4 regions of the Paenibacillus sp. FSL H3-0333 genome follow, and region 1 is predicted to be linked to each of the others. Evidence: riboswitches for the same ligand, from Rfam matches in the RefSeq annotation. Region 1 holds a riboswitch; each other region holds the start of a gene.
The links. A riboswitch is a leader RNA that binds a small molecule or an ion and turns the genes downstream of it on or off. The one in region 1 is predicted to bind thiamine pyrophosphate.
Positions count from the first base shown of each region.

Region 1 (7,567 bases):
CGCATCCACGATGGCGCTGTTCCACGACGCCACCGAGGTCTTCACCGGTGACATCGCCACGCCGGTGAAGCATAACAACTCGCGTCTGCTGTCCAGCTTCCGCGAGATGGAGCAGGTGGCCGCCGACCGGCTGGCGGCCATGATCCCGCCGGAGCTGAGCGCAGTCTATGCGCCGCTCCTGCAACCGCACACCAGCCCGCCCGGCTCCGAGGATGCCGGACTGCTCCGCTACGTCAAGGCCGCGGATGTGCTGGACGCTTACCTGAAATGCGTCTGGGAGGTCGCCGCAGGCAACCGCGAATTCGCCGCTGCCAGGGAGCAGACTGCCGCGAAGCTGCATGTACTGGAAATGCCTGAGATGGATTATTTCCTTAAACACATGGCTCCGGGCTTCGAGATGTCGCTGGACGAGCTGACTTCCAGTGCGAGTCAGGGACAGTCTGCCGGACAGCCTGAATCTACAGAGTAGATAGAGTACGTTCCGGCCCACGTGCCTTCACTATAGAAGGAGAAGTCAGCACGCGTAGCCTATAACCCTTATACAATGCAAATAACCCGCCATGGCGGGTTATTTGCATATGGTCAGCTTAAGTTAGACTCCTCGGTTAGTCTGATCAGGTTAAGTTAAGCTCGGTTTGCCTAGTCTGGTTAAGTTACATTCAGTTTGGACACATCCAGCTAAGCCAAATCAGCTTGCCTACCTCAACCCAAGCGGCTCGGACAGGATATCCCAGTCCTTGAATACCGGCTGGAGTCCTTGCGAGCGCAGCATCTCGGCCATCTGGTTCACGCTGCGGTTGTCCGAGATTTCAAACTGCGGCGTTCCCCCTTCCAGAGAATGTCCGCCCACTTCGGTGGATACCCCTGCGGACATCTTCGTGATGCCGAGCTGGACCAGATGATCGCGCAGAGCGGCAGGCTCGCGTGTGGACAGCGAGATGCCGGAGCGCGGCAGAAATAGGCGGTAGGCCAGAATAATCTGCACCAGCGCACGGTCGGTTACATCGCTTGCGGGATTGAATTCGCCTAAGTAAGGCCGGAACCGGGGAGTCGACAGCCCGATTTCGCATTCCGGGTACTTGTCCTGCAAATATCTCGCATGCAGCGCAGTGGCCAGCGCCTCCTGGCGCCATTCGTACATGCCAAGCAGGGCTCCGATATTCACCGAACGGAACCCGGCTTGACAGCCCCGTTCGGGAGCGTCCAGACGGTTGCGGTAGACGCGTTTGGGTCCTTTTACATGCAGCGCACGATAAGTCTCCTGATGGTAGACCTCCTGATAGAGCGTCAGACCGTCCACGCCAGCTTCTCTGAGCTCAGCATATTCTGCTGTCGAGAGCGGATTCACTTCAATGCTGACGGAGGAAAAATAGCGGCGCAGCACATTCACGCAGTCCCTCACATAGCCGGCCGGACTGTCCTTCCGGGATTCTCCGGTCAGAATCAGAATGTGGCGCAGGCCTGTGGCTGCGATGGTCTCCGCTTCCCGGGCGACCTGCTCCAGCGTCAGTTTTTTGCGCGGAAAATCATAAATAGAACTGAAGCTGCAATACGTGCAGTGATTCACGCAATAATCAGCCAGGTACATCGGTGTAAACAGTTGCATCACATGGCCGAAATGCGTACGCGTTAAGCGGTGCGCCTTCTGCGCCATCTCCTCCAGATAAGGCTCCGCTGCCGGTGACAGCAGGGCCATCAGCCCCTCTTCATCGACCTGCTCTGCACGAAGCGCACGCTTCACATCCTCTGCCGTATACCGGCTCCATAGCGCCGCATAAGGAAGCTGCTCCAGCCGGGTCATCGTCTCATAAAAGCTCATAACCGTTCTCTCCTCCCTATTCCATCTGTTAGGCCAAGAACCCGGTCAACGGTGAAGAGGCTGCCGCCGTCTCCTCTACGGGCCCCAGTCCAGCGAGATAAGCCTTGCGCCCTGCAGCTACCGCGTCACGGAAGGCTTCTGCCATCAGCAGCGGATCTGAGGCGGTGGCAATCGCTGTATTGAGCAGGACCGCTGCGGCCCCCATCTCCATTGCCTCGGCCGCCTCGGACGGTCTGCCGATTCCGGCATCCACGATCACCGGCAGCTCCGTCTCGGAGATCAGAATGCGGATCAGCTCCTTGGTCTGCAGCCCGCGATTGGACCCGATCGGCGCTCCCAGCGGCATCACGGCCGCAGCCCCCGCTGCCTTCAGCCGCAGGGCGGCGGACAGGTCAGGACTCATGTACGGAAGCACCACGAAGCCCTCTGCTGCCAGGATCTCGGTCGCCCGGATGGTCTCGGTATTATCCGGCAGCAGATATTTCTGGTCGTTGATGACCTCAATCTTCACCCAGTTCCCCAGCCCCGCCGATCTCGCCAGCCGGGCAATCCGTACTGCTTCCTCTGCGGTGCGCGCACCGGAGGTATTAGGCAGTAAGGTCATATGGGAAGGAATATGGCTGACAATATTGTCACTGCTCTCCGGGTCCACCCGGCGCAGAGCAACGGTAATGACCTGTGAGCCTGATCGCGTAATCACCTCGGGAATGAGGGTGTTGCGGCTGTATTTTCCGGTACCAATGAACAGTCTGCTGGTTAGAGTCACTCCGCCAATCATCAATGGGTCTTGCATGTTAACGCCTCCTGGGATAAGTCTTCGTGTTCAGCCTCCGCCTACAAAATGAACCAGCTCCACCCGGTCCCCCTCACTGAGCAGTGTCTCTCCATAAACCTCTCTGCCAGCAAGCTCACCATTCAGCTCGACAATCACCAGCTTACCGGCCCACTCTGGCCGGGCCAGCAGATCCTCCAGTGTCCGGCAGCTCTCTTCGATTCTTTGCCTCTTCCCGTTAACGGTCACATTCATTCCTGTTCACCTCCTGCTGTGCCCTGTGTTTGAGCCATATCCAGCGCTTCAGCCAGCTCTGCTGCCCTGTGGACCGCTGCCCTGTGGACCGCTTCCCTGTAAGCCCGGGCCGCTGCAACCGGGTCCGGGGCTCCACAGATCCCCGACATGACAGCAATGCCAGCCGCCCCTTGGGCCAGCACCACTCCGGCATTGTCCGGGGTAATCCCTCCAAGCGCAATCAGCGGGATGCGGCTCCAGCGGACGGCCTCTGCCAGCTGCGCAAGTCCGCGTGCCTGCTGTCCGGGCTTACAGGCCGTCGGAAATACATGCCCGTAGAGGCAGAAGTCTGCTCCCTGCCTTCCAGCCTCCGCCGCCTCTTCCCGCGAGTGTACCGATCTGCCGATCCGCAGGTCCGGTGCAAGGCCGCGCACTGCGGCTGGAGGAAGACTGTGCCAGGCTAACTGTACACCGCCTGCCCCGGCGGCCAGGGCAACATCGATCCGGTCATTAATGACCAGCTTCGAAGGCGGAACCCCGGCCTGAAGCATCTGCTGCGCCGCCGCCAGCAGTTCGCGGGCGGACATGGCTTTTTCGCGGAGATGGATATAATCCACTATAGAATGTACCGCCACGGCCCAGTCGGCCAGCGCTTCAGGCGGCAGCCGCCCGTCTGAGATGACATGAATTTCGTGCAACACGTCCACCTTCCTCTCCTCAGCGCTACGCTGATCCCTACCTCCAAACACAAAAAAGACCGCTCCCCGTAAAGGAAGCAGTCTGGAATAAAAGCAGGAATACCGGTACTAGCCGTATACCCCCGCTGCATTATTCGTTCTCCACTTCCCTACGCTGGTATAAACCAGATCAGGTTCAAAGGGTCCGGACAACTTACGCCCGTCTCAGCCTTGCGGCTCCCCTAGTGATCGTTCTATGCGGTTGTTTCGTCTTGCTTGTTGTATATTAGCATATTATTTCTGTCAGGGCTATTCTTTCGTAGATTTTACTTCAATTACAAAAACCACGGATGAACTCCCTTCTGAAAATTTACCATCCTCGGTTGTCCAGAATGCTGATATGCCGTAGTAATAAACGCCATGTTCTTTTGGAGCATTAAAAGAGCCGTTCTTCAATGGAATTTGCACTTCTTTATCATCGACAAATTGCTGAACGGTTAACCCGCCGGGTGCCGGTTTATAAGTAAAAGCAACATCAATCCCCCCCTCAGGGGCTATAACAGTGGGAGTAACCCCCTGTACCATGGATTGTCCTCCTGTATAATCCGCACATCCTAATTTTCCCCAGCAATAGCTGCCTTGGGTAACCGGAATTTGGGTTTTTCCGGAAGTAACAAGGGGTAGCGGTGGCGATTCCTGTGTAATTCTAATCTCAATGCTTTTTGCATTTCCTTCCAATCTTGTATTTGCCACAAGTCTCCCTGCAAAAGGAGTCAAATAAATGAACACTACCAGAAAAACTAAAATCCCCGCTGCAGATAGAATGAATCCTTTTTTTCTAAGCATCCCAATCCCCTTTCATATCAAATTATCTAAATAGACGGAAATATATTGTAATAGTTACAAGCGCTGAAAAAAAGCCTGCCGGCAAGCGGTTAGGCTTTTTTAAAATAGAATTTATATGTTGCACACGAATCTGCATCCAGATCTTATTCTGCACCCATCATCCGTTCACAACCTCGCCGCCATTCACATGCATCACCTGTCCGCTCACATAGGAGGAATCGTCCGAAGCCAGGTACACATACGCCGGTGCCAGCTCTTCAGGCTGTCCCGGGCGCTTCATCGGCTGGGTGCCGCCGAACTCACTGACCTTCTTAGCGTCAAAGGTTGACGGGATCAGCGGGGTCCAGATCGGTCCGGGAGCTACCGCATTCACGCGGATACCCTTATCCGCCAGGTTCATCGACAGCGACCGGGTGAAGCTGAGAATGGCTCCCTTGGTGGACGAATAGTCCAGCAGCTGCGGGCTGCCGCGATACGCCGTGATGGAGGTGGTGTTAATGATCGTAGCACCTTTTTTCAGATGAGGCATGGCGGCCTTGGTCAGATAGAACATGGAGAAAATATTCGTCCGGAACGTACGCTCCAGCTGCTCCTCCGTAATGTCCTCAATATGATCCTGCGGATGCTGCTCCGCCGCATTGTTGATTAGAATGTCAAGCTTGCCGAGTCCTTCAACGGTTTGACGAATCAAGCTCTGACAGAAGCATTCGTCCCCGATATCCCCGGCGATCAGAATACACGTTCTGCCCTCCTGCTCCACCTGGCGCTTGGTCTCTTCCGCATCCTCATGCTCGTTCAAGTAGGAGATCACCACATCCGCGCCCTCCTTGGCAAAATGAACGGCAACCGCACGCCCAATCCCGCTGTCGCCTCCGGTAATGAGCGCAGCCTTTCCCAGCAGCTTGCCTGCTGCCTTGTACGCCGGTGTCTCAAACTCCGGAAGCGGGTTCATCTCACTCTCAATTCCGGGGCGCTGATCCTGCACCTGCGGTGGTAAAGTTTTGACAGGTTGCTTGCTAGTGTCTGGCATAATCCATTCTCCTTTCGCTGTCCACAGTATTGTTGATCAATCATGTTAGCATGGCTTAAGGTCTGGTGTTTATGCATCAGGCAGTGTGCCTGCTTGGCTCTACGTTATGTTACTTACCACACTTGGCAGCCGCCCAAACAAGTAATCTTCATTCAACGATACCTATAGCGGAACGATAGTCAGTAAGTAAGGAACGTTCCCAAAAAGAATATTATCTATATCCGCTAGGGGGAATGTCCTATACTTTGTGGGGAAAGACAACTACCTTAACTGAGGGGACGCTTCTATCATGGGAAATGAGCGCATCTTGCTGATGAACGGAACTGTAATCGATGGAACCGGACAGCAGCCGCTGCATCATGCAAGCATTGAGATTGTTAATGGCCGTTTCGGCACCATAACACAGCATAGTGAGAATAACGAGAGAACAGGGCATGACTCTGCCACAACAGTGATCGACCTTGAGGGTCTGTTCATTTTGCCCGGGTTTATTCACACCCATGCCCATACCAGCTTCAAGTACATACAGAATGAGCCGCTTCACGGATATCATACGGAATATTTGGCCGCGTGCCTTGCGGAAGGAATTACTACGATCCGGGATGAGGGGATCACTACGGCTGCATCGATTGACGATGTGGTCACATATACGCAACAGCTGGAGGACGCTAATTTTCCCAGAATTCTTACATCCGGCAAGGTATTCACCGCTCCAGGCGGGTACGGTGGTCAGGAGCCTATCGGAGTAGAGAGTGCGGAGGAGGCGCGGCTTAAGGTCCGTGAGGTTTTGGGACAAGGAGTACATTTCATCAAAACAGCGCTGGAGGATGGCTACGATCCCACAACCATCGGACTGCCGCAGCTGAATCAGGAGCTTCTCGAAGCGATCTGCCAGGAAGCCCGGAGCATGGGTGCTTACGTGTCTGCTCATGTTACAAGTGCACGCAATCTTCAGATCCTGGTGGATGCAGGGATCAGCGATGCTGCGCATATGGTCTATGACCAGCTGGACGATCAGCTGATCCGGCAAATGGTGAGCGGGAGCATCCGTATCGTCCCCACCCTCACCGTACTCCAGATGTTCCAGGACAAATTCGGTGCGCCGCTGCTGGAGCAAGGGCTGGATAATGTCCGGAGATTTATTCATGCAGGCGGGGAGATTGGGCTTGGGGATGATTTTATTGAAGAAGCTCCTCCGTGGTACAGAGCCGGTATGCCGTGGAAGGAGATCCAGCTGTTAGGCCAGGCCGGCCTCTCCCCGATGCAGATTATTGTGGCTGCCACTTCAACCGGTGCCAAGATCTGTAAGCTGGAACATGAGCTCGGTACCATTGAGACAGGCAAGAGGGCCGATCTGTTGGTCGTCGGGGGAGATCCGCTGGCGGATATTAACAACCTGCGGCAGGTCAGCTGGGTAATGAAAGACGGCAAGATCGTATTGAAATTATACTAGCAGGAGGGTATCGCACAATGAATGCAAGAATAACCTTATCTCCGGTCACCCCGGACGATATCGATTTCATCACAGATCTGGAAATGAGCGCTTCACTCTGGCCCTTCGAGGATATGCTTCCAACCGACAAGGAGGCAGTCCGGAAGACTGTGGCGGAACGAATCCAGAGCGACTGGCATAGACAATTCCTGATCAGGCTAGCCACTCCCGAAGCAACCCCTGTAGGGGAACTGAGTATACATTGGTATGTAAAAGAGCGCGAAAGCTGGGAGCTGGGCTACAGCCTTTTCCCAGAATACCGGGGGCAAGGCTACTGCACCGAAGCGGCGCAGCTGGCCTTGAAGCTTGCTTTTGAAGAATGGAAGGCCCACAGAGTCGTGGCTATGTGCAATGAATACAATACCTCATCTATCAAGGTACTAGACAGGCTAGGCATGGTCCGCGAAGGCGTATTCCGGGAAGAAATACACTGGAACAACCAGTGGGTGAACCAATACTTTTATGCGATACTGGATCGGGAGTACCGGGCGATTACCGGGATACGATAAACGTACGGCCTACGCGGTGCGCCCGGCTCAATTGTGTTCGGTTTTTCGATTACATTCGGCCTACGCGGCGCGTCCAGTCTAATTGTGTTCGGTTTTTCGATTACATTCGGCCTACGTGGCGCGTCCGGTCCAATTGTGGACATTCTGTTTTTCGGCACATTGCTCATTTTCATGCTGGAACTGTGCCT
Region 1 covers NZ_JBBODG010000001.1:5,879,909-5,887,475, forward strand. Annotated here, with positions in the region: gene yfbR (5'-deoxynucleotidase) at 1-469, shown strand, start outside; gene thiH (2-iminoacetate synthase ThiH) at 698-1,819, opposite strand; gene MHH78_RS26020 (thiazole synthase) at 1,848-2,612, opposite strand; gene thiS (sulfur carrier protein ThiS) at 2,643-2,846, opposite strand; gene MHH78_RS26030 (thiamine phosphate synthase) at 2,843-3,532, opposite strand; TPP riboswitch at 3,653-3,756, opposite strand; gene MHH78_RS26035 (hypothetical protein) at 3,812-4,348, opposite strand; gene MHH78_RS26040 (SDR family oxidoreductase) at 4,506-5,378, opposite strand; gene MHH78_RS26045 (amidohydrolase family protein) at 5,668-6,831, shown strand; gene MHH78_RS26050 (GNAT family N-acetyltransferase) at 6,849-7,379, shown strand.

Region 2 (7,567 bases), 5.8 Mb from region 1:
AACAGCATGATCAGCATCGTAATTGCCGAGGATCAGCGGCTGCTGCGCGGCGCAATGGCGTCGCTGCTCGATCTGGAGGAGGATATTGAGGTGGCGGGCGAAGCCGGGGACGGGGCGGAGGCGCTGGCCCTGATCGAACGTGTCCAGCCGGATGTGTGTCTGATGGATATTGAGATGCCGCTGATGAGCGGCCTGGAGGTGGCGGAGATACTGAAATCGCGGGGCTGCGCCACCAAGATTATTATCCTGACCACCTTCGCCCGTCCCGGCTATTTCGAGCGCGGAGTGAAGGCCGGAATTCAGGGCTATCTGCTGAAGGATGAGCCGGTGGATAAGCTGGCGGATGCCATCCGCCGCGTGATGGGCGGGGGCCGCGAGGTCTCCCCCGAGCTGGTCTTTGGCAGCCTGCGCGAAGAGAACCCGCTCTCGGACCGGGAGCGGGAGATTCTGAAGCTGGCCGCCGCGGGCCGGAGTGCCGGAGAGATCGCCGCGGCGCTCCACCTCTCCTATGGCACGGTCCGCAACTACATCTCGGAGATCCTCAGCAAGCTTGCGGTCAAGACCCGGATCGAAGCCGTACGGCTGGCGGAGGACAAGGGCTGGATGTAGGGCGGGCGGGTAAGTGAAGGTAAGTGAGGGTAGTGCCATGAGTGCAAGTAGTGTAGTGAGTGCAGTGAGTGAAGTAGTGCAACAAGTGCCGGTGAGTATACTGGGTGCGAGATGTATATGTGGATGATGGATGGTCAGATGGGTGTGCGGATGTGCGGGTTTGAGTAGTGGCGGGGCCTAAGGGGTACCAGTACATGCGGTATACTTAATTGCACTCCATACAACTAAATCGTCTGATAGATCATTAATGATCCCTATAGCTGCATTTCGTACAACTAACCTGCTTTTTATAGCTTGATATCACTCATTCGGGCAGATTTAGTTGTACAGACTACAGTTATAGGAGACGAGCGATCCTTTTTACTGTTTTTAATTGCACAGACTACAACTACACGGGTGAAGTGGTTCGCAACTTACATTACACCACCTGAGTTTGTTCTAGCCCATTGTATTTTCTACAACAGATGCTCCCTAAATATGCCGCGAATTTGAATCTAATGCACTTCGTACAGCAGAAATCTGCGAAAGTGGTGTTTTGGGGCAAACAAACAAAAATCTGCTGTATAAAATACAGCAGAAGTGAATTTCGCCTGGAATATTGCAGATTCTATTGCAGTAAATACAATCAGGTAGAGTTGTGCCGCTACAGACAAGGCAGTGCCGAGTCACGAGGACTGTTGTTACCATAGCAAGGGGCGCAACCGTTACAGCTAAGTCACCAGCGCAGCACCCCCTCTTAGCTCTGGCTCTTCGCCTGCTCCTCGCGCATCCACTCTGAGAGCTGGCGCCGCATCCGGAGGAACTCCGGCGAATCGGCGATCTCTTCGCGGCGCGGGCGCGGGAACGGGACCTCCACGGTGTGGAGGACGGAGCCGGGACGCCCCGAGAAGACGTAGATGCGGGTGGAGAGCAGCAGCGCCTCTTCAATGTTATGGGTGATGAACAGCACGGAACGGCGGTTCTCCTCCCACAGCTCCAGCAGCCAGCGCTGCATCTGCTCGCGGGTCAGCGCGTCGAGCGCGCTGAACGGCTCATCGAGCAGCATCAGCTCCTGCGGTGCGAGCATGGCCCGCAGGAAGGCGGCCCGCTGCTGCATGCCGCCGGAGAGCATGTGCGGGTAGGCCCGCTCGAAGCCGCCGAGGCCGATCTTCGCCAGCCAGTGGCGCGCAGCCTCGCGCGCCTCCCGCTGCGGGGCGCCTTGCAGCTCGCCGCCAAGCAGGACGTTATCCAGTGTGCTGCGCCACGGGAACAGTGCGGGCTGCTGCGGCATATAGCTGATCTTGCCGCGCTGCCCGGTCACCGGGATGCCGTTCATGCGGACGGTTCCGGTATCCGGCAGCGTAAGGCCGCCGATAATATGGAACAGCGTGCTTTTGCCGCAGCCGGACGGGCCGACAATGGAGACGAATTCCTGCGGCTCCACGGTCAGGGACACCTGATTCAGCACCTGTGTCTCCCGGCGGCGGTGCTTGAACGACTTGCTGATGCCGCTGACTTCGAGCGCAGGCGGCACACTCCGAGTACCCAGGCGTCCGTCTCCGTCCGCCTTCTCCAGTTCAATCCTCGTAAGCTCAGACACTTCGCGTAACCTCCTTCAGTTGATTATAAGTACTTCCGTGTTGGGATATCCTTCCTTGGGCATTAAGCTTCCTTGCGCGGCTTCCAGCGCACCAGCCATCTCTCCAGCAGGGCAATGAGCGCGAATAATACGAGACTCAGCAGCACGATAATAGCGATGGCCACGAACATCCGGTCCGCACGGTAAGAGGACTTCTGCAGCAGCATATAGTAGCCGATCCCTTTGTCGGCGCCGATCCATTCGGCCACCACTGCGCCCATCACCGCATAAGTGGCGGAGATTTTGAGCCCGGAGAACAGGGAGGGCAGCGAGCCGGGAAGCTCCAGCTTGGTGAAGATCTGCCACTTGCCTGCACCGGCCATCTTCATATAATTCAGCATTACCCGGTCGCTTTGCGTCAGCCCGCCCATGGTCGCAACAGCCACAGGGAAGAAGCAGACGAGGGTGATCAGGATGATTTTGGGCAGCAGGCCGAACCCGAACCAGATAATCAGCAGCGGGGCAAGCGCAATGGAGGGCACATTCTGGCTGAGGATCAGCAGCGGATAGAGCGCTCGCTTGACCCAGGGCAGCAGATGCAGCAGCAAGGCGGTGAGCAGGCCGATGCCTGTGCCGACCGGGAAGCCGATCAGGGTCAGCCGCAGCGTGGCGGCGGTGTGCTCCCAAATCCCGGAGGCGTTGTTCTTCGTCTCACGCGCGATATCCGCGGGGCTGGGCAGCTGGTAAGCCGGGATGTCGAACAGCATGACTGATAGCTGCCATATCCCGACAAAAAAGAGGACCGCCACAAAGGGCGGCCACACTAGCTTCCAGGTGCTTCTCACGGCCGGTATTTCTCCGTCAGCTTATCCATGCTGATGCCGCCCGGATTATGGGCGATCTTGATTTGTGAGATGACACTAGGACTGCCGGAAGCGATCAGCGCCTCATGCATATCACGCACAATATCCAGCAGCTCGGACAGCTCGCCTTCCATCGTGGTCTCCAGTGGATTCACCTGATGCTTCACGCCTGACTTTTGAATGACCTCTATAGCCTTGTCCACGTAAGGGATGGAATCCTCGTTGTTCGGTGTCTTGGGAATTACCTGAATGCTGAGCAGTGTGTTAGCCATGATGAATCCTTCCTCTCCAAGTTAAGTATAAGATTCCCGCCATGCGGGTTCATTATGATTCCGGCAAAAATTCATTCGTAAACGTACTCTCCGCATCCAGCGGCTTATCCAGCAGCTTCAGGCCGTACATCCAGTCGGCGTAATTCTTCCAGATCTCAAGCTTCTGCTCACCCCAGCGCGGGGCGTCGTCCTTGTATTTCGGGCTAAGCCATTTCTGGCTGGCCAGCACCAGCTTGGGGTCCAGATCAGGTACAGCATCGGACAAGACCGTCGCGGCTTCTTCCGGGTGGTCGATGGCGTACTGATAGCCTTTTGACGTAGCCTTAAGGAAGGCCTTCACCACTTCAGGATGCTCGGCGATCTCCTTCTCGCTGGTGGTCAGCACCGGTGTGTAGTAATCAAGCTGCGGCGCATAATCCTTAAGATACAGCATATCCAGCGGCTCCCCGCGCAGCTCGGCTTCCACCCCGGTCCAGGCATAGAAGATCCAGGCGAAGTCAATATCCCGCTTCACGGCTGTGAAAAAGTCCGCTTCGCCGATATTCACCAGCTTCACCTTGGAGACATCCCCGCCTTCGGGGTCCATAATGGCTTTCATGGCAGCCTGCTCCGCAGGGGAGCCCCAGCCTCCGTACGTTTTGCCTTCAAAATCCTTCGGCGTCTTAATATTGCGGTCCTTCGGAGCCGCGAAGCCCGAGGTATTATGCTGAATGATTGCAGCAATCGATACCAGCGGCACATCCTGCAGACGGGCCAGGGTCAGCGCCTCCTGGGCACTGATGCCGAACTGGGCTTCGCCGGAAGTGACCATTGTATCCGACCCGGCAGCGCCAGGCTGTACAATCTGGACGTCAAGACCTTCCTCCGCGTAATAGCCCAGCTCTTTGGCTGCATACAGGCCGGTATGATTCGTGTTCGGCGTCCAGTCCAGGGCAATCTTGACCGGCGTCAGCGTCTTGGCATCCGTGGGTGCGGCTGCGGTTGCATCAGGTGCAGCCGTGCTGTTACCGGCAGCAGGTGCGCTGGCCCCCGCATTGCCGCTGTTGTTCCCGCCGCCACATCCCGCGACCGCGAGAACCAGCATGGAGCTGATCAGCAGCATTCCTGTTTTTTTGACTCCCATTTCTCTTTTTCTCTCCTTCCAGCAACCCCTGGTCTTCAGAGCTTACAGAAACCCTATTCCTGTACATACTTAGAATCAAAAAAGCGTCCCGAAGATCGGGACGCCAGTGACTTGCGTGAGGGGATTCAGCTTCAGTACCGCTCAAGGCACTGTGTTGAATGAAGATTCCTACGCTGGCATTATCCAGATCAGGTGTAAGGGTCAGTATCTTGTGGGATACAATCTCAGCCGGCCAATTCCAGCACCCCTGGTTCTATAAAGTTCACGGGTATTGCTATGTTCTTACGGTGTATTATAGACGGCAGCTTCGACATTGTCCACCCTCCATATCCTAATCCCCCAGTTTGAGCGGCAGAGTCCAGGGACCTTTCAATACAAACACGGGCCTGGACAATTTAATACGCAGCATGTCCGCGTCAGGCTTTGCATTCAGATGAAGAGCCTTCATGAAAGGCGGAGTTCCTTCACTCTCCTTATAGCTAAAGAAATAAGGTTCCTTAGAGCCAGCATAGCTAATAGTGAAATGGGTAAGCGACTTTACCATCGCCGGGTCAAATTTCAAGTCCACGTCTACAGTGACCTGGGTCTCACTGCTTCGCGTGATACGGGTGAAATCTACCGGACAGCCGGCGATCTCAGCAGTAATCTCCAGTGTTCTGCTCTCTCCAACAGTGGGCAGCGGCAGGGTAAGTTCCTGGGAGGCGGCTTTCTGATCGGATACCTGCATGTAGGGAATAACCACCGTATAAGCGTCCTCCCCGGCCTCCTTCTGTTCACGGAACAAGAGCTCGGAAGGGTAGCCTATAGAGAATTTAGAATACTCAATAGGGACATCCGCTCCTGCTGCATCCTTGACAGATGTGCCGCTCCAGAAGCTTAGCGGCTCCAGTCTATAAGAAGACGCAGCGGATGCCGTCCGCATGAGCGCCGAAACCAACTCAACACGGACAAACCTGTCATCCAGACGTACCGGAAAAGCTGAAATCCGCACATCCTGCTGAATATCGCTGACCCCGAGCTGCTGCAGGTCATCGGCGGTCTCCGGCGACCCAAGGACCAGCGGGCCGAGGACCATGCCATTGATATACAAGGTAACCGCTCCTTCAGCCTGTAAAGTGAAATCAGGGGGAAGAAGAGCGCTATAACTTGCATCCCAGTCTCCGGAGAAAGTGCGCGAATTGAACGTGAAGGTGTAGCGGCTTCCTCCGATATCTGCTTGAAATTCATTAATAATGGGAATATTTTGCCCCCGCAGATTAATGGTTGCTCGGTTCTCTTGCACAAGTATAGCATTGACGGTCAGCTCACCCTTGCCTACAGCAGCGGTGAAGGGCTTCTTCAGCACATATAGCGGACTGTTCGGGCTATTCTCCAGCACGGTGTGGAGGCCGGGCAAGAAGCTGAAGACTTGCTTTAGACCTGCCTGGACGCTGGGCGAAGTGACCACCAGTCCTGCTGCAATAAGGAGGGCTGCAGCAACTCTGGTAAATGCCTGCCTGCGGCTCTTGCGGACGGGAGGCAGACGCTGCTCTGCGGGAGTGGTCTCAATCAGGGATAAGGTGCGCATTCTGATCCGCTGCAAGGCTTCAAGCTCCTCTTCCGATGGAGCAGCTAAACGCGGCTCAGCGGACACTGTGTTCAAGGCAAGCTCAGCTTCACTGAACTCCAGCGCATCGAGTTGATCGAATAGCTCACTTTCATCGGTGTTCAACTCTTTCTTCATGGCCTAAGTCCCCCTCTCCTTCTTGATCTGTCTGCTGCATAGCTTGCTTCAGGATGATCCGGCACCGGTACAGCCGGTTCTCCACAGCTTTTTTACTTAAACCAAAAGCCGCAGCCAGTTCATCCAGACTCTCATACAGATAATACCGGCGCAGAAGCAGGCTGCGGTCCGGTTCATGCAGCTGCCCGATATGGCGGAGCAATTCCCCCGCTGACTCGCGCTGAAGAATCTCCTGTTCGGTGTTATTTCCACTCTGTATATCCAGCGCTGTTTCCTCAATCCTCCCGCCGAGTTCAGACTGCAATTTGCGTCTTAGATCCAGTGCCTTATATTTGGCGAGCAAGAATATCCATGTGCGGAACGAGGCGCGTACCGGGTCATAACGTTCAATGTTGTTCCAGGCAGCCAGAAACACATCGCTGACACATTCTTCAGCATCCTCTGCCCGCCCGCAGCCGCCCAGAATGCGTTTGACCAGCCTAAGCACATCCGTTCCGTAGTAATCCATAACATCGGCAAGTGCCTGCTTATCTCCTCTGCTGAACCTGCCGGGCCAGGAGAGGCTGTCATAGTCTTTAGGTGTCATATGAACCTCCGGTAGTTCTTTCCATCCTTCAGGTGGAAGCATAGTGCTGATTATGTCTAACTACTGGTTACTACGCTGGATGACAGACGAATCACTCACAAGATCTCTGAATGAGTACCAAAAAAAGCGATACTCCCCTGGCGGAAGCATCGCTGTTATTTTGCTTATCCTATTCGGATGTGTCTTAATCCCTCGTATAATGCCGCTTCTTGCGGCGGCTGCGGATGCCGTTCCAGATCTCTCTCAGCGTTAAGCCGACACTGACGGTGATCCCCGAGAAGGTCAGGAACAGAGCCAGATACTCGAACGCGGAGTACTCCAGCATTTTGCTCCAGTCGATCTGGCCCTTCAGATCCTCGATGACCTGATTCATCCCGTATATCCCGCTGATGACCGTGAATACCGTGAGCACCATCAGGAGCGTATCCCGCCGTTTGGCCTGGAATTTGTCCTGGTACTGGAACAGGTCATTCAGGGTCATTTTCACCTCATCGAACAGGGCATCATTGCCATACACCTTACGCAGCTGAAAAAAAATCTCCCGCCCCTGCGACTGCGAAATCAGCTCCAGGAAGTAGAATTTGGCCGAGAATTTGTTGATCAGGAAGATCAGATTCTCGATCTCGTCGTTGTCGTGGTTGATGCGCAGCCGGGAGTGGAGGTTGGCGAGCTTCAGCAGCACGATTTTATGAAAAATACTCAGCAGCATTCCGTAATAATATTCGCCGTACATCTGGCTGATCAGGTTGGCGGCAATCTCCGGCTCAGCCCGGCTCACGCAGCAGAAGGTCTGCTCATTGGTCATATAGTAGGTGTCCGGCCCCCAGCGGCTA
Region 2 covers NZ_JBBODG010000001.1:75,038-82,604, reverse strand. Annotated here, with positions in the region: gene MHH78_RS00355 (sensor histidine kinase) at 1-10, shown strand, start outside; gene MHH78_RS00350 (response regulator transcription factor) at 7-609, shown strand; gene MHH78_RS00345 (ABC transporter ATP-binding protein) at 1,346-2,170, opposite strand; gene MHH78_RS00340 (ABC transporter permease) at 2,251-3,012, opposite strand; gene MHH78_RS00335 (thiamine-binding protein) at 3,009-3,302, opposite strand; gene MHH78_RS00330 (ABC transporter substrate-binding protein) at 3,355-4,425, opposite strand; TPP riboswitch at 4,574-4,684, opposite strand; gene MHH78_RS00325 (hypothetical protein) at 4,757-6,148, opposite strand; gene MHH78_RS00320 (sigma-70 family RNA polymerase sigma factor) at 6,123-6,734, opposite strand; gene MHH78_RS00315 (hypothetical protein) at 6,919-7,567, opposite strand, start outside.
Region 2: linked by a shared signal. The riboswitch ahead of MHH78_RS00330 (ABC transporter substrate-binding protein) and the one ahead of MHH78_RS26030 (thiamine phosphate synthase) in region 1 are both predicted to bind thiamine pyrophosphate.

Region 3 (7,567 bases), 980 kb from region 1:
TCCCCGGAAGCTGCACCCTCTGTAGCCGCAGCCGTAGGTTCAGCCGGAGTGTTGCCGCCCGTTGCTGTCTTGTCCGTATTGTTGCTTCCGCAAGCCGCAGCCGTGACCATGGTCAGGAGCAGCATAATAGTTAGACTTAGTTTTTTCATTCGATGAATCCCCTCTCGTATCTTCTTCTCTTCAGGCACCGTAATTAGTGGCAAAATGAATCGTAACACCGGGGTGTTACCTGCGTCAATAACTTTTTCCGATTATATACATCGGATTTATATTATATTGATTTTCCATAGCTTAGCTTGCCCCAAATTCTGCTCCGGCATCAGGATATCCAGAAGAGAAATCAACACAAAAAGCGACCCTCCGGCAAAAGGAGAATCGCTGCTCTATGGAGGACATAAGCTCTGCTTCTATATGGGCATTACTATACGTGCATGATTTCCGGTGCCGCCTTTTCCTTGGAACGCTCAGCTCCGGAATGGCGGCCCCGGCGCAGCAGCAGTCCAAGGACCGCACCGCCAAGTGCGACAAACATCATAATGTGGAACGTGTCCGCGAAGCCCTGCGACAATACCGTCTGCTTAGCCAGCAGAAGCGCATCCTGCGAAGCGCCTGCGGTACTCTTTCCGGCAGCGGCAGCGGCCTCCTGCATCTCGGTACCGCGCGCCGTTGTTCTTGCCGTCAGAATCGTAACCAGCGTCGAGACGGCCAGCGAGGTAATCACCTGCTGCATCGAATTCGTCAGCGAGGTTACCCGGTTCACCAGATGGCTTGGCGCCTTGTTGAGCAGATGCGTGTTCATCGGCATCATCATCATGCCCATTCCGGCCCCGCACATGATTAGCGGAAGGATCAGGTCGCGGCTCTGCGTGGTAAGATCCACATGGGAGTACTGGAATAACGCACCGGAGACCAGACTGAGACCGCAGACCACGAGCCAGCGCACACCGATCCGGTCGAACAGGATTCCGGCAACCGGCATCATCAGCCCGGAAGCAATCGCTTGCGGCAGCAGCGTCAGGCCGGTATCAAATGCGCCGAAGCCGCGGGCCTGCTGCAGAAATTGCGGGAGCAGGAATAACGCGCCATATAAGCCGAACTGGGCAATCCACTGCACGATGATCCCTGTCGTGAAATCAACGGATTTCAGAATCCGCAGCTCCAGCAGCGGTGTCTTGGAGCGCAGTTCAGCGATGACAAAAGCGATCAGCGCCACAGCGCCCAGCAGCAGCCCGATCAGCGTCTTCTCAGAGGTCCAGCTCTGCGCGCCCTGGCTGACCCCGTAAGTGAGCGAAGCAAAAGCCAGCGGGCCAAGAACCATACCGAGCTTATCCATGCCGGGCACGCTGTTCTTCGCCGCATTCGGCAGCTTGCGCAGTCCGATCAGCACAGCAATAATGCCAATCGGAATATTAATGAGGAAGATCCAGCGCCAGGAATGGTATTCAACCAGCCAGCCCGACAATACCGGACCAATAGCGGGTGCGAACAGGACGGGAATACCCATAATCCCCATGACAACGCCAACCTTACTTTTGGGAGCCAGTCTGTACACATAGGCCATCCCGACAGGGAGCACACAGCCACCGCCAAGTCCCTGAATGACCCGGAAAACAATCAACCATTCGGCGCTGCTTGGTGTAGCGCACAGAATCGAGCCTATCGTAAACACAATTACCGCCGTCAGGAAGACCGTCTTGGCCCCGAACCGGTCAGACAGCCAGCCTGACAGTGGAATAACTGAAGCCTGAGCCAGCATATATCCGGTAACTACCCACTGCAGCGTATGCAGGTCCGTCTTGAAATCCACCACCAGCCTGGACAAGGCTACATTCATTGCCGTACTGTCCAGCACAACCATAAATACTCCGGCAATAATGGCCAGCAGCGGAACCAGAATGCTGGACAGCCGGAAATCGGCTTCCTGCTTCAAGGTCTGATCCATGTCTCTTCTCCTCCTGAGCTGTCCGCGTTCTACATTGACCTGCGGGCAGATTGTTCTATATAATGAGTGAACGGACAACTGTCCGTAAGTGCAATTCATAGTCTACGGACAATTGTCCGATGTGTCAATTCTTTTCTGAAAGGGGTACTCATGAAAAAGCCAGACACCGATGCTGCACAGCTCCCGCGCTCAGCTCCGCAAGCCATAGAATCTGCTCCGCCCGGGTCCGCCGATCCTTATGTACAGCGGATTCTTGAAGCTGCCCGCCAGTTGTTCACCGAGAGCGGTCTTGAGGCGGTCAGCATGTACAGCATTGCCAAGCGGGCAGGCATAGGACAAGGCTCCCTGTACCGCCGCTTCACGGACAAGGGTGAGATCTGTTCTGCACTGCTGAAGGGCAGCGCAGATCAATTCCTGTCCGGGCTGGAGCAGCAGGTGGCTGCCAGTGCCGGTGAAGCTCCGGCTCTCGCTCAGCTGCAGAGCAGCATTGAGCAGATTGCCGATTTCATTGAGCAGTATGCCGAGCTGCTGAATATGATCAAAGCCGAGTTCACCGGCAAGAAGCAGCTGACCCAGTTTGAGCATCCTTTTTTTCAGCGGCTGGGGGTGATGATGACAGAGCTGCTGCAGCGTGCTGCGGAGGGCGGTGAGATTATTGACATTGATCCTGCCTTTGCCGCCACGGCCTTAATCTCTGTTCTCAGCCCTGATCTGTACCTGTATGAGCAGAAGCGGCACCACTCCTCCAAGCTGGACATCTCCCGGGGCATCGTCACCTTGTTCGTGACCGGTCTGGCGAAGCGCTGACCGCCTGCTCTTTACAAGAGGGGAATTTGTGGTATATTAAGTAGCAATTACGAATTCAATAGCAACATTATTCACTAGGGGAGTCGGCCGACTGAGACGGAGCTTAAGCTCCGGACCCTTTGAACCTGATCTGGATCATACCAGCGGAGGGAAGTGGAGCAGAATGTATCAGTGGTTCCCGTCACAGGGCCGCAGCTGACTGTACCTTCCGCCCCATTCATTCCTCCGGGAATGAATGGGGCTTTTTTGTGCTCAACACAGTATCTATATCAATCAATCCAGGAGGTTTCGTACATAGTCTTATGATCAACATTAGCAATCTATCCTATGCTTTCGGGACGGGTTCGTCCCGGACCCCAGTCTTCTCAGGGCTATCCATGAATGTGCAGCGCGGCGAATTCATTTCTGTCGTAGGCGGAAGCGGATGCGGCAAAAGCACTTTGTTCAAAATCATCGCCGGTCTGCTAGAGCCGGGCAGCGGCAGAATTATGCTGAACGGAGCCGAGTCCATTACAGCAGCGAAGAGGCTGGGCAGTGTGGCCTACATGCCGCAGCAGGATCTCCTCCTCCCTTGGCGCACCGTGCTGGACAATTGTCTGCTGCCTTGGGAACTCAAGCGCAGCCGTCCCAAAGCGGCCGCTGTGGCCGAGATCCGTACCCTGCTGCAACGCTTCGGCCTTGAGGGAACCGAAGGGGCTTATCCCCAGGAGCTGTCCGGCGGTATGCGCCAGCGCGTGGCGGTCCTCCGCACCGTGGCGGCGGGGAATGATCTGCTGCTGCTCGATGAGCCGTTCGGGGCGCTTGATGCCATTACCAAGCGTTCATTGCAGCGCTGGCTGTTGGAGTTATGGGCAGAGCTGGACAAGACGGTGCTGTTCATCACCCATGATCTGGAGGAGGCTCTGCTGCTCAGTGACAGAATCTATCTAATGACGGGCAGTGGCGGCAGCGGGATGCAGGAATTCCCAGCCGGTCTCCCCCGCCCGCGTCATCACAGTCTGAACTATGAGCCGCAGTTCGCCGCCCTGCGCCAGGAATTGGAGCTGAAGCTATATGAGAACCGCCGCTCCTAGAAGATTGCTCCAGCATTACGGTCCGGCTGCCCTGCTCGCCCTGCTGACGCTTGCAGTCTGGGAGACTGTAGCCCGGCTGGGCCTGGTTCCTCCCTTCATCCTTCCGGCTCCGTCTGCGGTGTGGATGGCATTGATGGAAGAGCGCCATCTATTGTTCGGGGTACATCTGCCCGCCACACTGCTTGAAGTGCTCACAGGCTTCGCACTATCCGTGGTCTGCGGCAGCCTGCTGGGAATCGCCATGCATCTGTTCCGTCCGCTGGCCAAGGCGCTGTACCCGCTGCTGATTATCAGCCAGACGGTTCCGCTGATCGCCCTCTCTCCCCTGTTCATCATGTGGTTCGGCTACACCCTATGGAGCAAGGTCGCCGTTGTCTTCCTGACCGCTTTCTTCCCGGTGGTCATCGGCACCTATGACGGGTTGTCCAAGAACACGGACGCCTACCGGGAGCTGCTGCTGACATATGGCGCGAACCGCTGGCAGATTCTCGGGAAGGTGGGCGTTCCGCTGGCTTTACCCTCTTTTTTCTCCGGGCTGAAGCTGTCGGCTGTGTACTGTGTGATTGGTGCAACCATTGGGGAATGGCTTGGGGGCAGCCAGGGGCTGGGCTATTTCAGCCGCAGAATGGCCGGGAATCTGCAGAGCGCCAAGATGTTCGCCGCTGTTGTCTTATTATCCCTGCTCGGTATCCTGCTGTTTCTGGCAGTCGCCGCGCTGGAGAAGATTATTCTGAAGAAAAGAGGACGTTATTCATGACTACTATCCGCTATACCCGTTATCTGTTGAGTGGAATATCAAAGCCAGTCAAGCTGCTGCTGCCCGCTCTGCTGCTATGTATGCTGCCTGTCCTGGCAGGCTGTGCCAATACGGACAATCCGGCGGCCTCCGGCTCCCCGGCTGCTGCACCCTCTACCTCTGAGGCCGGGGCGGGGACCGGGGCTAAAGGCGGGGCCCATAAGCTGACGATTATGCTCGATTGGTATCCCAATGCTGTCCACTCCTTTTTGTATGCGGCAGAGGCTGAAGGCTATTTCGCTGAGGAAGGTCTGGAGGTTGAGATTCAGATGCCGGCCGATACCAATGATGCGCTGAAGCTTGTTGCTGCGGGGAAGGTGGATCTGGCACTCAGTTATCAGCCCCAGGTGCTGATGGCACGGGGTGAGCAGATTCCAGTCAAGTCGATTGCCGCGCTGGTGCGTCATCCGCTGAATCATCTCATGGTAGCCGCAGACAGCGGCATTACCCGCCCCGGAGAGCTGTCCGGCAAGCAAGCCGGATATTCCTCCGTCCCGTTGTATGAAGCCATGCTGAACACGATGGTCAAAAGCGACGGCGGGGACCCTTCCTCCCTCAAGCTGGTGGATGTCGGCTATGAGCTGATCCCTGCTCTCTCCACCGGACGGGTGGATGGCATTATGGGCGGGTTCATCAACCATGAGCAGCTGATTCTGGAGCAGGAAGGCCATCCGGTCCGCTCCTTCAATCCCGTGGATTACGGGGTCCCGGATTATTATGAGCTGGTGCTGGTCGCCAGTGAGCAGGGACTGCAGGATTCACAGGGCTTTTATCAGAAATTCGTGGATGCCATCAGAAAAGGCCAGCAGTATGTAGCCGATCACCCGGATGAAGCGCTGAAGCTGCTGCTCGCCCATCAGGAGGATACCGCACCGCTGGATGAAGCCATTGAACAGCGCAGTCTGGAGATCCTGCTGCCGCTGATGGATGCCGGTTCCCAGCCCTTCGGCTATCAGGACAGCGCATCATGGGAGAAGGTGAACCAGTGGCTGAGCGAGAACGGTCTGCTGGCTGCCGAAGTGGATGTTAAGAATGCTTTTATTAATTTTTAATTACATCTTTCAGGAGGAATTCATATGTCTTATCTGTCCAAAGTACGCCAGGCGAATCCGCTGGTGCATAATATCACGAATATCGTAGTCGCTAACTTCACAGCTAATGGGCTTCTGGCCCTGGGAGCTTCGCCGTTCATGGCCGATGCCATTGAAGAAGTAGCGGATGTCGCCGCCATGTCCGGCGCGGTTGTGCTGAACATCGGTACACTGAATGAAGCTGCCATTGCTTCCATGATCGAAGCCGGAAAGGCTGCGAACCGCCACCATGTACCGCTCGTGCTTGATCCCGTTGGAGCCGGTGCTACTGCCTACCGCACGGATGTTACAGCTAAGCTGCTCCGTGAGCTTCAGCTTACTGCCCTGCGCGGCAATGTGGCCGAGGTTGCCAATGTGGCCGGGGAGAGCTGGGCCAGCAAAGGCGTAGATGCCGGAGCAGGCGAAGGCGATGTAGTCGCTCTAGCCAATAAGGCGGCGCAGAAGCTGAACTGTGTCGTGATTATCACCGGCAAGGAAGACATCATCACAGACGGCAAGCGCACTTATATCGCCAGCAACGGCCACTCCATCCTGACCCGGGTAACCGGAACCGGCTGCCTGCTCAGTGCGGTGGTGGGTGCATTTCTTGCCGTAAGCGGCGGGGAGGTGCTTGAGGCGGCTGCCGAGGCCCTCTCCTTCTACGGCGTGGCAGCAGAGCTTGCCGCTGAGGCGGCTGAAGCCCAAGGTCCGGGCAGCTTCCAGATTGGGTTCCTGAATCAATTGTCACTAGTGACCCCGGAGCAATACAGCAGCCGCTCACGGCTGAAGCCGCTCGCCGAAGCCTAGACCGTACAGCCAAAGGAGAGAACAAGATGACTAGCATACGCAAAGCGTTGACCATTGCCGGCTCTGACAGCGGCGGCGGGGCCGGAATTCAGGCGGATTTGAAGACGTTTCAGGAGCTGGGAGTGTACGGCATGTCTGCACTTACTGCACTCACCGCCCAGAATACACTAGGTGTCCAGGGAGTCTTTCCGATCGAGCCGGAGACCGTTGCAGCCCAGCTGGATTCGATCGGCAGTGATCTGCCGCCGGATGCCGTCAAGACCGGGATGCTGTTCAGTGGTGACATCATCCGCGTAGTTGCCGGTAAAGTGCAGCAGTACGGCTGGCAGCAAAAGCTGGTGATCGATCCGGTCATGGTCGCCAAGGGCGGCTCACAGCTGCTGCTCCAGGAGGCAGTACAGGCGCTGATTACAAGCCTGCTTCCTCTCTCGCTTGCCATCACCCCCAATCTTCCTGAAGCAGAGATGCTGACAGGTATGAAGATTCAGGGCCGGGAAGACCGGGAACAGGCGGCAAGACTGCTTCATCAGATGGGACCCGAGTACATTATCTTAAAGGGCGGACATGACCCCTCAGGAGATGAGGCAGTGGATCTGCTCTATGACGGACGGGAATTCCAGTATATGTCCAGCCCGCGGATTGCGACGAAGCATACTCACGGGACTGGCTGCACCTTCTCGGCTGCGGTTACGGCAGGTCTTGCGCTGGGCCATTCCATGCCTGAAGCCGTCCTTACCGCCAAAGCCTTCATTCAAGCGGCGATTGAGGATAGTCTGAATATCGGGGCCGGGCAGGGGCCGACGAATCATTTTGCTTATGGGAACCGGATGAAATCAAGGGGGTTAACGCTATGACACGGATTGACAGCGAGGATATGCGCAGACTGCTGAAGCTGTACTTCATTATGGGCAGTGTGAACTGCCGCCTCTCACCGGAGGACACTTTAACCGCTGCTGCCGCTGGGGGCATCACTCTGTTCCAGTTCCGGGAAAAGGGTCCTGCTGCGCTCAAAGGCGCCGCACTGCTCCGTCTCGGGCAACAGCTCCGGCAGATATGCCGGGCCTATAACATC
Region 3 covers NZ_JBBODG010000001.1:4,904,826-4,912,392, forward strand. Annotated here, with positions in the region: gene MHH78_RS21970 (amino acid ABC transporter substrate-binding protein) at 1-149, opposite strand, end outside; gene MHH78_RS21975 (DHA2 family efflux MFS transporter permease subunit) at 422-1,942, opposite strand; gene MHH78_RS21980 (TetR/AcrR family transcriptional regulator) at 2,093-2,749, shown strand; TPP riboswitch at 2,816-2,918, shown strand; gene MHH78_RS21985 (ABC transporter ATP-binding protein) at 3,052-3,822, shown strand; gene MHH78_RS21990 (ABC transporter permease) at 3,803-4,579, shown strand; gene MHH78_RS21995 (ABC transporter substrate-binding protein) at 4,576-5,670, shown strand; gene thiM (hydroxyethylthiazole kinase) at 5,689-6,495, shown strand; gene thiD (bifunctional hydroxymethylpyrimidine kinase/phosphomethylpyrimidine kinase) at 6,522-7,349, shown strand; gene thiE (thiamine phosphate synthase) at 7,346-7,567, shown strand, end outside.
Region 3: linked by a shared signal. The riboswitch ahead of MHH78_RS21985 (ABC transporter ATP-binding protein) and the one ahead of MHH78_RS26030 (thiamine phosphate synthase) in region 1 are both predicted to bind thiamine pyrophosphate.

Region 4 (7,567 bases), 5.5 Mb from region 1:
TAATCAGGGTGGCATGGGCGGGCAGGGTTTGCTCGAGGTCGGTCATTACAGCATCCCTCCCTATGATTAGTATATGAATAATTCCGGTCTTTTAAGAACGCAGCAGCAGGCCTGCCGCACCAATAATACCGGCGTCATTGCCAAGCGCTGCAGGTACAATCGTAACACCGGTCTGCAGAGGGGCAGGCGCCAGCTTGGCGAATACCCGACGGACTTCATCGAACAGAATATCGCCTGCCTTGGAGACTCCGCCGCCGACGATGAATACTTCAGGGTTCAGAACCGCTGCAACGGAAGCCATTGATTTGCCCAGGTAGAAGGCCGCCCGGTTCACAATCCGCAGCGCAGCTTCATCGCCTGCCTTGGCGGCATCGAATACTTCCTTCGCAGCGATTTTTTCAACGGTGGACAAGGAGGTCCGGTCCCCGCGTGCTACAGCATCGTTCGCCATACGGATAATGCCTGTCGCTGAGGAAACGGTTTCCAAACAGCCCATGTTCCCGCAGCCGCACTGGATCGCTTCCAGATCGGGCACCACGGAGATATGTCCAAGCTCACCGGCCAGACCGGCAAATCCCTGATACACCTTACCATTAATGATAATACCGCCGCCGACACCCGTACCGAGCGTATAGCAGACACAATTCTCTATGCCGCGCCCTGCACCGCTCCAGGCTTCGCCCAGTGCAGCCACGTTGGCATCATTGTCTATTTTGACTGGCTTGTTCAGGCGACCCTCCAGAATGGAGCGGATCGGCACATCTCTAAATCCTATGTTGGGCGCAAGGATGATGATACCTTCACGAATATTCGTAAATCCGGCCAGTCCCGCACCGACACCAGCCAGCTGGTCCCAGGAGTACGGAGAGTCCTCCACAATCTGGCGTACATACTTCTCGATATTATCGATGACAGCATCGACGCCATCCGCAGTCCCTGTCGGACCTTCGTAAGTGTGCAGCAGGCTTCCCTCGGCATTACAGATTCCAACCTTAATCGTGGTACCACCTAAATCCACGCCAACGTAGATATGTTCAGACATGTTACAAGCCACCTTTTTCTATGCTAAAATAGTTAATCCTACGTACCCACTATAATAGAACCCTCCCCTGCGGTCAAGGAAAGGCGATACACCCGGGGCAATGGACTTCAGTTCTTATTTGTTAACAAAAAGACTTTCTCACCAGGCAGGCAAGAAAGTCCGTTCATTCTCTTCTATTGTAGGGTGCCAGATACCTTAATGCTATTCGGACAAAATCCGCTTCTGGCCCTCAAGGGCACGGATCGGTGCGATATTCTGGGTGAATTCCAGCGTCCCCATATAACGGCCTTCTGCATCCCGCACGGCGAAATAACGGATATAGATGAATTTATCCTTGATGTTAATCCAGAAATCCTCGGCATCCTTCACTCCGGCTTTGAAATCAGCCAGCAGCTTCTCAACAACATGCACACTTTGCGGCGGATGGCAGTTCTGTACGGTGCGGCCGATAACGGCCTTCGTCCGGGCGAAGATCCGTTCCTTGCCATGCGAGAAGTAGCGGACGACATCGTTCTCGTCGATAAAGGTCAGATCCACCGGCAGATGATTCATCAGCGTCTCGAGCTGGTGGAGCGACAGCAGTCCGGTCTCAAACCGGATGAAGCCCTGCGGGGACAGGCCTTCCCCTTCTTCCGCCGGAACATCAGCACCCTCAGGCTCCGCTGCACGCTCCGGTATCCATTCCTGATCGGGCGCAGTCAGGCAGAAGCCGATTTCATCGCTTTCGCGGGCGATCCGGACCCACTCATCCTCAGTCAGCTTATCCAGCGCCATCGGGAGCAGAATATTCTCTTCTTTGAAGATCATCTCATTGACTTCCTTAATGATCTCCTCCAGTGCGGCTGTAATCTGCCCGCTGTCCCCGTTATAGGCGCTAAGCGCCTTCTTGGCTTCCTTGATCATATTGCGGATTCCGTCATCCACTCCCCACATTACCTTCGTAGGACCGTATATGCCGTACTTCTCCAGGTAGGGGAAGAGCAGATTCTCCTTGCGGCTGTAGTGCTTGTCGAGATCCAGCAGCAGACTCAGGTCCTCCAGCAGCTTGAAAATAATCTCCTCGGTGGCGTTCTTCTTGAACTTATCTGCATGCAGCTCCAGCCGGAAGTTGACCAGACGCTCGATCTCGCGGTTCTCCAGCTTGAACGTATGCACGGGATGACCGGGCTGCTCCTCGGGCTTAGATGAACGGTGAATCTGTTCAATCGAGCCTTTGAAAATTGCCGTATGCACAGAGCAGAGGCGCTGTACTTCCTCTACCGGAATGCCTTCCTCGGTCATCAGGGAGTGCTCCATGGCGGAGATTTCCTCCACCGTAACATCGCCTACCGCCTCTTCAAATCGCGCCTTAACCTCCTCCACGCTTTTGCCCGCATGCAGCTCCTTGATGATCTCTCTCAGCATAGCCTGGCGGCGTGTCTGTTCCGGAATATCGACCTCGCGGTTATTAATCAGTTCGCTCATCGCAATCTCTCCTTCTATTCTATAATCTCGAAACCATGCTGCTGAAAGGCCAGCCGAACGGTTTCCAGCTCTATTTTCTTTAATTTCATTCCTTTGGACAGGGTCATCAATCTTCCTGCAGTCTGCAGCATTCCAGGCTTCGCAATATCACGGAATCCCAGCTCCACCATGATCTCCACCACTTCCAGGTGCCTGGTTACCAGTTCAAAGACCGATTCATCCAGCTTCAACGCTTTGCTCATCCTTTTGCACACCTCACTAATGAGAATTCTTCTCAACACCAGCTTAGCATAGGGTACAGGGGTGAATTGTGATTGTAATCACTAACTACAAAAAGACTATCCCCGCCAGCCATTCAGCTTGGGGGATAGCCTTAGAATAATACGTTTCCGCTGTATTCACGGCCTCTCGGCCATGAACAACGTACCTACATATAGATTAGGTCATGCAGCTAAGTTACAGTGATTGGCTCCATCTATGGGAATTCCGGATATCATGCGAAATCCGCATGCTGCAGAATTTAGGGCCGCACATCGAGCAGAAATGCGCCTGCTTTGCCCCCTCCGCAGGCAGGGTCTCATCATGATACGCCTGCGCCCTTTCCGGGTCCAGGGAGAGATGAAACTGGTCGCGCCAGCGGAACTCGAACCGCGCCTTGGACAACGCGTTGTCCCGGTCCTGCGCACCCGGATGTCCCTTGGCGAGGTCTGCGGCATGTGCAGCGATTTTGTAGGTAATGACTCCTTCGCGCACATCATTCTTGTCAGGCAGGCCTAAATGCTCCTTAGGTGTAACGTAACACAGCATTGCCGTTCCAAGCCCCCCGATTATCGCTGCCCCGATGGCCGACGTGATGTGATCATAGCCGGGTGCAATATCCGTAGTTAGCGGACCGAGGGTATAGAAAGGAGCTTCGTGGCAAATCTCAAGCTGCTTGTCCATATTCTCCTTGATCTTGTGCATTGGCACATGGCCCGGACCTTCTACCATAACCTGAACATCGTGCTTCCAGGCAAGCGCAGTCAGCTCTCCCAGCGTCTCCAGCTCGGCGAACTGAGCTTCATCATTGGCATCGGCGATAGAGCCGGGACGCAGGCCATCCCCCAGTGAGAAGGCCACATCATACGTCTTCATGATCTCACATATATCTTCGAAGTGTGTGTACAGGAAGTTCTCCTGCTGATGAGCCAGGCACCAGGCAGCCATAATCGATCCGCCCCGGGATACGATGCCGGTCATTCTCCGGGCAGTGAGCGGAATATAGCGCCGCAGCACCCCGGCATGAATGGTGAAGTAATCCACCCCCTGCTCAGCCTGCTCAATCAGCGTGTCGCGATAAAGCTCCCAGGTTAAGTCCTCGGCTATACCGTTCACCTTCTCCAGCGCCTGGTATATGGGCACTGTCCCGACCGGCACAGGAGAATTGCGGATAATCCATTCCCGGGTGGTATGGATCTTAGAGCCGGTGGAGAGATCCATGATGGTATCAGCCCCCCAGCGGGTCGCCCACCGCATCTTCTCCACCTCCTCTTCAATAGAAGAAGTGACCGCCGAATTTCCGATGTTGGCATTGATCTTCACCAGGAAGTTACGGCCGATAATCATCGGCTCACTCTCCGGGTGATTGATATTGGCCGGAATAATAGCACGGCCCGCAGCCACCTCATCCCTTACGAACTCTTTCCGGGTATTCTCTCGGATCGCAATATACTCCATTTCCGGTGTGATGATCCCTTGCCTTGCATAATGCAGCTGAGTCACATTGCCGCCTACATAGGCCCGCCGGGGATTCCTGCACAGTCCTGGATAAGCTTCTGCGGCAGCCCCTTCTCTGCGGATTCCGTTATCCTCCGGCCGGACGGCTCTTCCGGTGTACTCCTCCGAATCGCCACGCTCCGCGATCCAGCTTGAACGGTGCGGCGGCAGTCCCCTCCGAATGTCCATCTCCTCCGCGGCATCCGTGTACATACCGCTTGTGTCATAGACACACAGCGGAGCATTTTCCTCTTCCCCGGCAACGCCTTCGGTTCTGCTGAGGCTGATCTCCCGCATCGGAACCCGGATATCCGGGCGTGAGCCCTCCACATACACTTTACGGCTTGCGGGGAATCCGGAAAGATCCACCTCTTCGTTCTTCATCATTTCTGACATTCCAATCTCCTCCTCTTCACTCTGTGAGTCAATCAGATAAGATGTCACGCAGCAGACTGAGCCGAAGAATCTATAGATTCCTGCAAGTCAAAAAGCCGCTCCACCTGGAGCGGCTTTATTAAAGGAACAGTCAAATAAGACTGTATTCAAAAAAGGTCCGACTCCACTTTCCTACGCTGGTATGATCCAGATCAGGTTCAAGGGTCCGGAAATTCAATTTTCCCGTCTCAGCCTATTCAGGCTCCCCTAGTGGGTATCTTATCTAATTAAATACATTTTACCTGTATGGGTAATTCTTGTAAACCCGTTATTTATCCAGCGATTCGCTCCAGTCGTGCACCATCGTGCCTTCCAGGAACTTCTCGGCATCCATAGCGGCCATACAGCCGGTTCCCGCTGCCGATATCGCTTGACGGTAACGTGTATCCTGTACATCGCCGCAGGCGAATACACCCGGGATGTTGGTCTCGGTGGTACCCGGGTTCACCACGATATAACCGTTGGCATCGGTGTTAATCTGGCCGCCTAAGAAGGCTGTGTTCGGTGTGTGTCCAATCGCTACGAACACACCGTCTGCTTCTACCAGCTCTGTCAGACCTGTCTCATTATTAAGCACCGTAAGGCCCTTCACTCCGGTCTCTCCTACCGTTACTTCAACCGGTGTGCGGTTCAAGGCCCAGGTTACCTTGCTGTTGTCACGCGCCCGGTCCTGCATGATCTTCGAGGCCCGCAGCTCGGGACGGCGGTGAACCAGCGTTACGCTGGACGCAAAGCGGGTCAGGAAGCTGGCTTCCTCCATAGCGGAGTCTCCGCCGCCGACGACGACAATCTTTTTATTACGGAAAAAGAAGCCGTCACAGGTCGCACAGGTGCTGACCCCGCGTCCCACATTCTCCTGCTCGCCCGGAATGCCCAGATATCTTGCAGAGGCCCCGGTTGAAATAATAACCGACTCCGCTTCCAGTACACCCATTCCGTCCACTGTTACCTTGAAAGGACGCTGTGAGAAGTCCACCGACTCCACCCAGCCATTCTTGAATTCAGCGCCGAAGCGTTCCGCCTGCTTGCGCATATTGTCCATCAGGTCCGGACCCAGAATCCCTTCAGGGAAGCCTGGAAAGTTCTCCACTTCTGTCGTCGTTGTCAGTTGTCCCCCCGGCTGTAAGCCTTCAATGACCAGCGGGCTCAGGTTCGCACGCGCCAGATAAATCGCGGCAGTCAGCCCGGCCGGGCCTGTTCCGATTACAATCGTTTTGTACATTACATTGGCCTCCTTACAAGTAGGTGTTCTTACAACAGCAATTGCTTCAAATACGGGTAGTGGACGGCGATAAGCCGCCGGTTCCGGGCAGCATCCCCTTGGGTCCGGGAGCAGCCGCAGGCTCCTGCTCTTCGCCGGGCGAGCCGCCGGCTTCATTCAGGTTCTCCCCGATCAGCCGCTGAAGGCTGAACAATACCGCCTCCTGCAGGCGGTCCTCCTGCAGCGGCTCCTGCTCCAGAACTCCGCGCAGTACCTCGGACATCTCCTCGTCCTCAATCCAGCGGAGAGCCTCGGTCACCTGAAGCTTCGTAGCGGAATCGCCGTAGCGCAGCGCCCAGAAGAACGAGGCGCGCAGCAGCGGATTATTCCGCACTTCTTCAGTGAATCTGCCCGTATTGCCCTTCCACTGCTTCAGCTGCTCCTGGAAGGGCAGCTGATAGTTATAGCTGACAGCAGGCATAGGCTGTCCTTCTGCCCGGGCCTGCTGGAGCTGGGACAGGAAGAACGCCGGGACAGCGGAAGCAGGGTCCAGCTTGGCTGCCTGTCTCCAGCAGCGCAGCGCCTCATCATGTTTTCCGCTATTGCTTGCCGCGGCCGCACAGTAATGATACAGCCCGGCATCTCCGGCGACCTCCTCATCCTTCAGCAGACGGCGGAAATGGCTGTAAGCGGCAGCGTGCCGGCCCAGGATACCCATGGTTGTAGCCATTTTGAATACATGCTCCTGATGGAACGGCACCGTTGCTTCAAGCATACCGAGCAGCGTTTCAAGCTGTTCCTTATCTCCTGCATACTGCAGGAAGATGGCCATATTGCACAGAGCATGCAGATTGCCGGGGTCTTGCTTCAGCACCTCATTCAGACATTCCTTCGCCTTGGCGAACCGGCCCATATAGAAATGAGCTAATGCCAGATTATTATGCGCAGCCAAAAAATCCGGGGTACCCGCAGTGATCTCCTCCAGCAGCTCTACAGCCTGAGGGAACTTACCCTCCTCCAGCAGACTACGCGCCCGGTCATGCTCTACGACTCCCTCACGGCTGCGGATACGCACCAGCGGAGCAGGCCGGTTCAGCTCATATTGCAGCAGCTCCATCAGTTCTTCGGATTCGGTCATGAACTCGCCGTTAGCATCCTCTTCCAAGTAAGTGACCAGCGAACGCTCCGCCTCTTCAAAGCTTTCCATATTAGCGAAGTTATTAGCCATGTAGAAATGGCATTCTGTCATAGCGGGGTCGATTTTCTCCAGAACATGGATAAGAATCTCGTTAGATGCGGTATAATTGCCCATCTCAGATAATATACCCGCCATATTGCAATGATTCACCGGATTATCCGGCTCATATTCAACAGCTTTGCGAAAATTTCTTAATGCCTTATCATATTGAAAGCGGTCCAGCGACCGAACGGCTCTTTCAAAGAAAAAATTGGCATCCAGAGTGACCGGAATGACATTACTGTGCTCCGCGGCATTCTCTGAAGTTCTCTCTATCATGGAAGCAAGGCACCTCCCTTGTTTCAGCTTCCCTAGCCTTACCTGTTCGTTTCCATTTATGGTCTCGGCTGTCTTCTTCACACAGTATACCACATGTGGCAACGAGATTCTCAAGTCTCAGAGAGAGAGCTAACGGGAGGGAAAAGCTCAAAAA
Region 4 covers NZ_JBBODG010000001.1:397,215-404,781, forward strand. Annotated here, with positions in the region: gene rapZ (RNase adapter RapZ) at 1-46, opposite strand, end outside; gene MHH78_RS01655 (ROK family glucokinase) at 92-1,042, opposite strand; gene MHH78_RS01660 (DUF438 domain-containing protein) at 1,244-2,506, opposite strand; gene MHH78_RS01665 (DUF1858 domain-containing protein) at 2,521-2,748, opposite strand; gene thiC (phosphomethylpyrimidine synthase ThiC) at 2,963-4,657, opposite strand; TPP riboswitch at 4,809-4,915, opposite strand; gene trxB (thioredoxin-disulfide reductase) at 4,965-5,918, opposite strand; gene MHH78_RS01680 (tetratricopeptide repeat protein) at 5,965-7,413, opposite strand.
Region 4: linked by a shared signal. The riboswitch ahead of thiC (phosphomethylpyrimidine synthase ThiC) and the one ahead of MHH78_RS26030 (thiamine phosphate synthase) in region 1 are both predicted to bind thiamine pyrophosphate.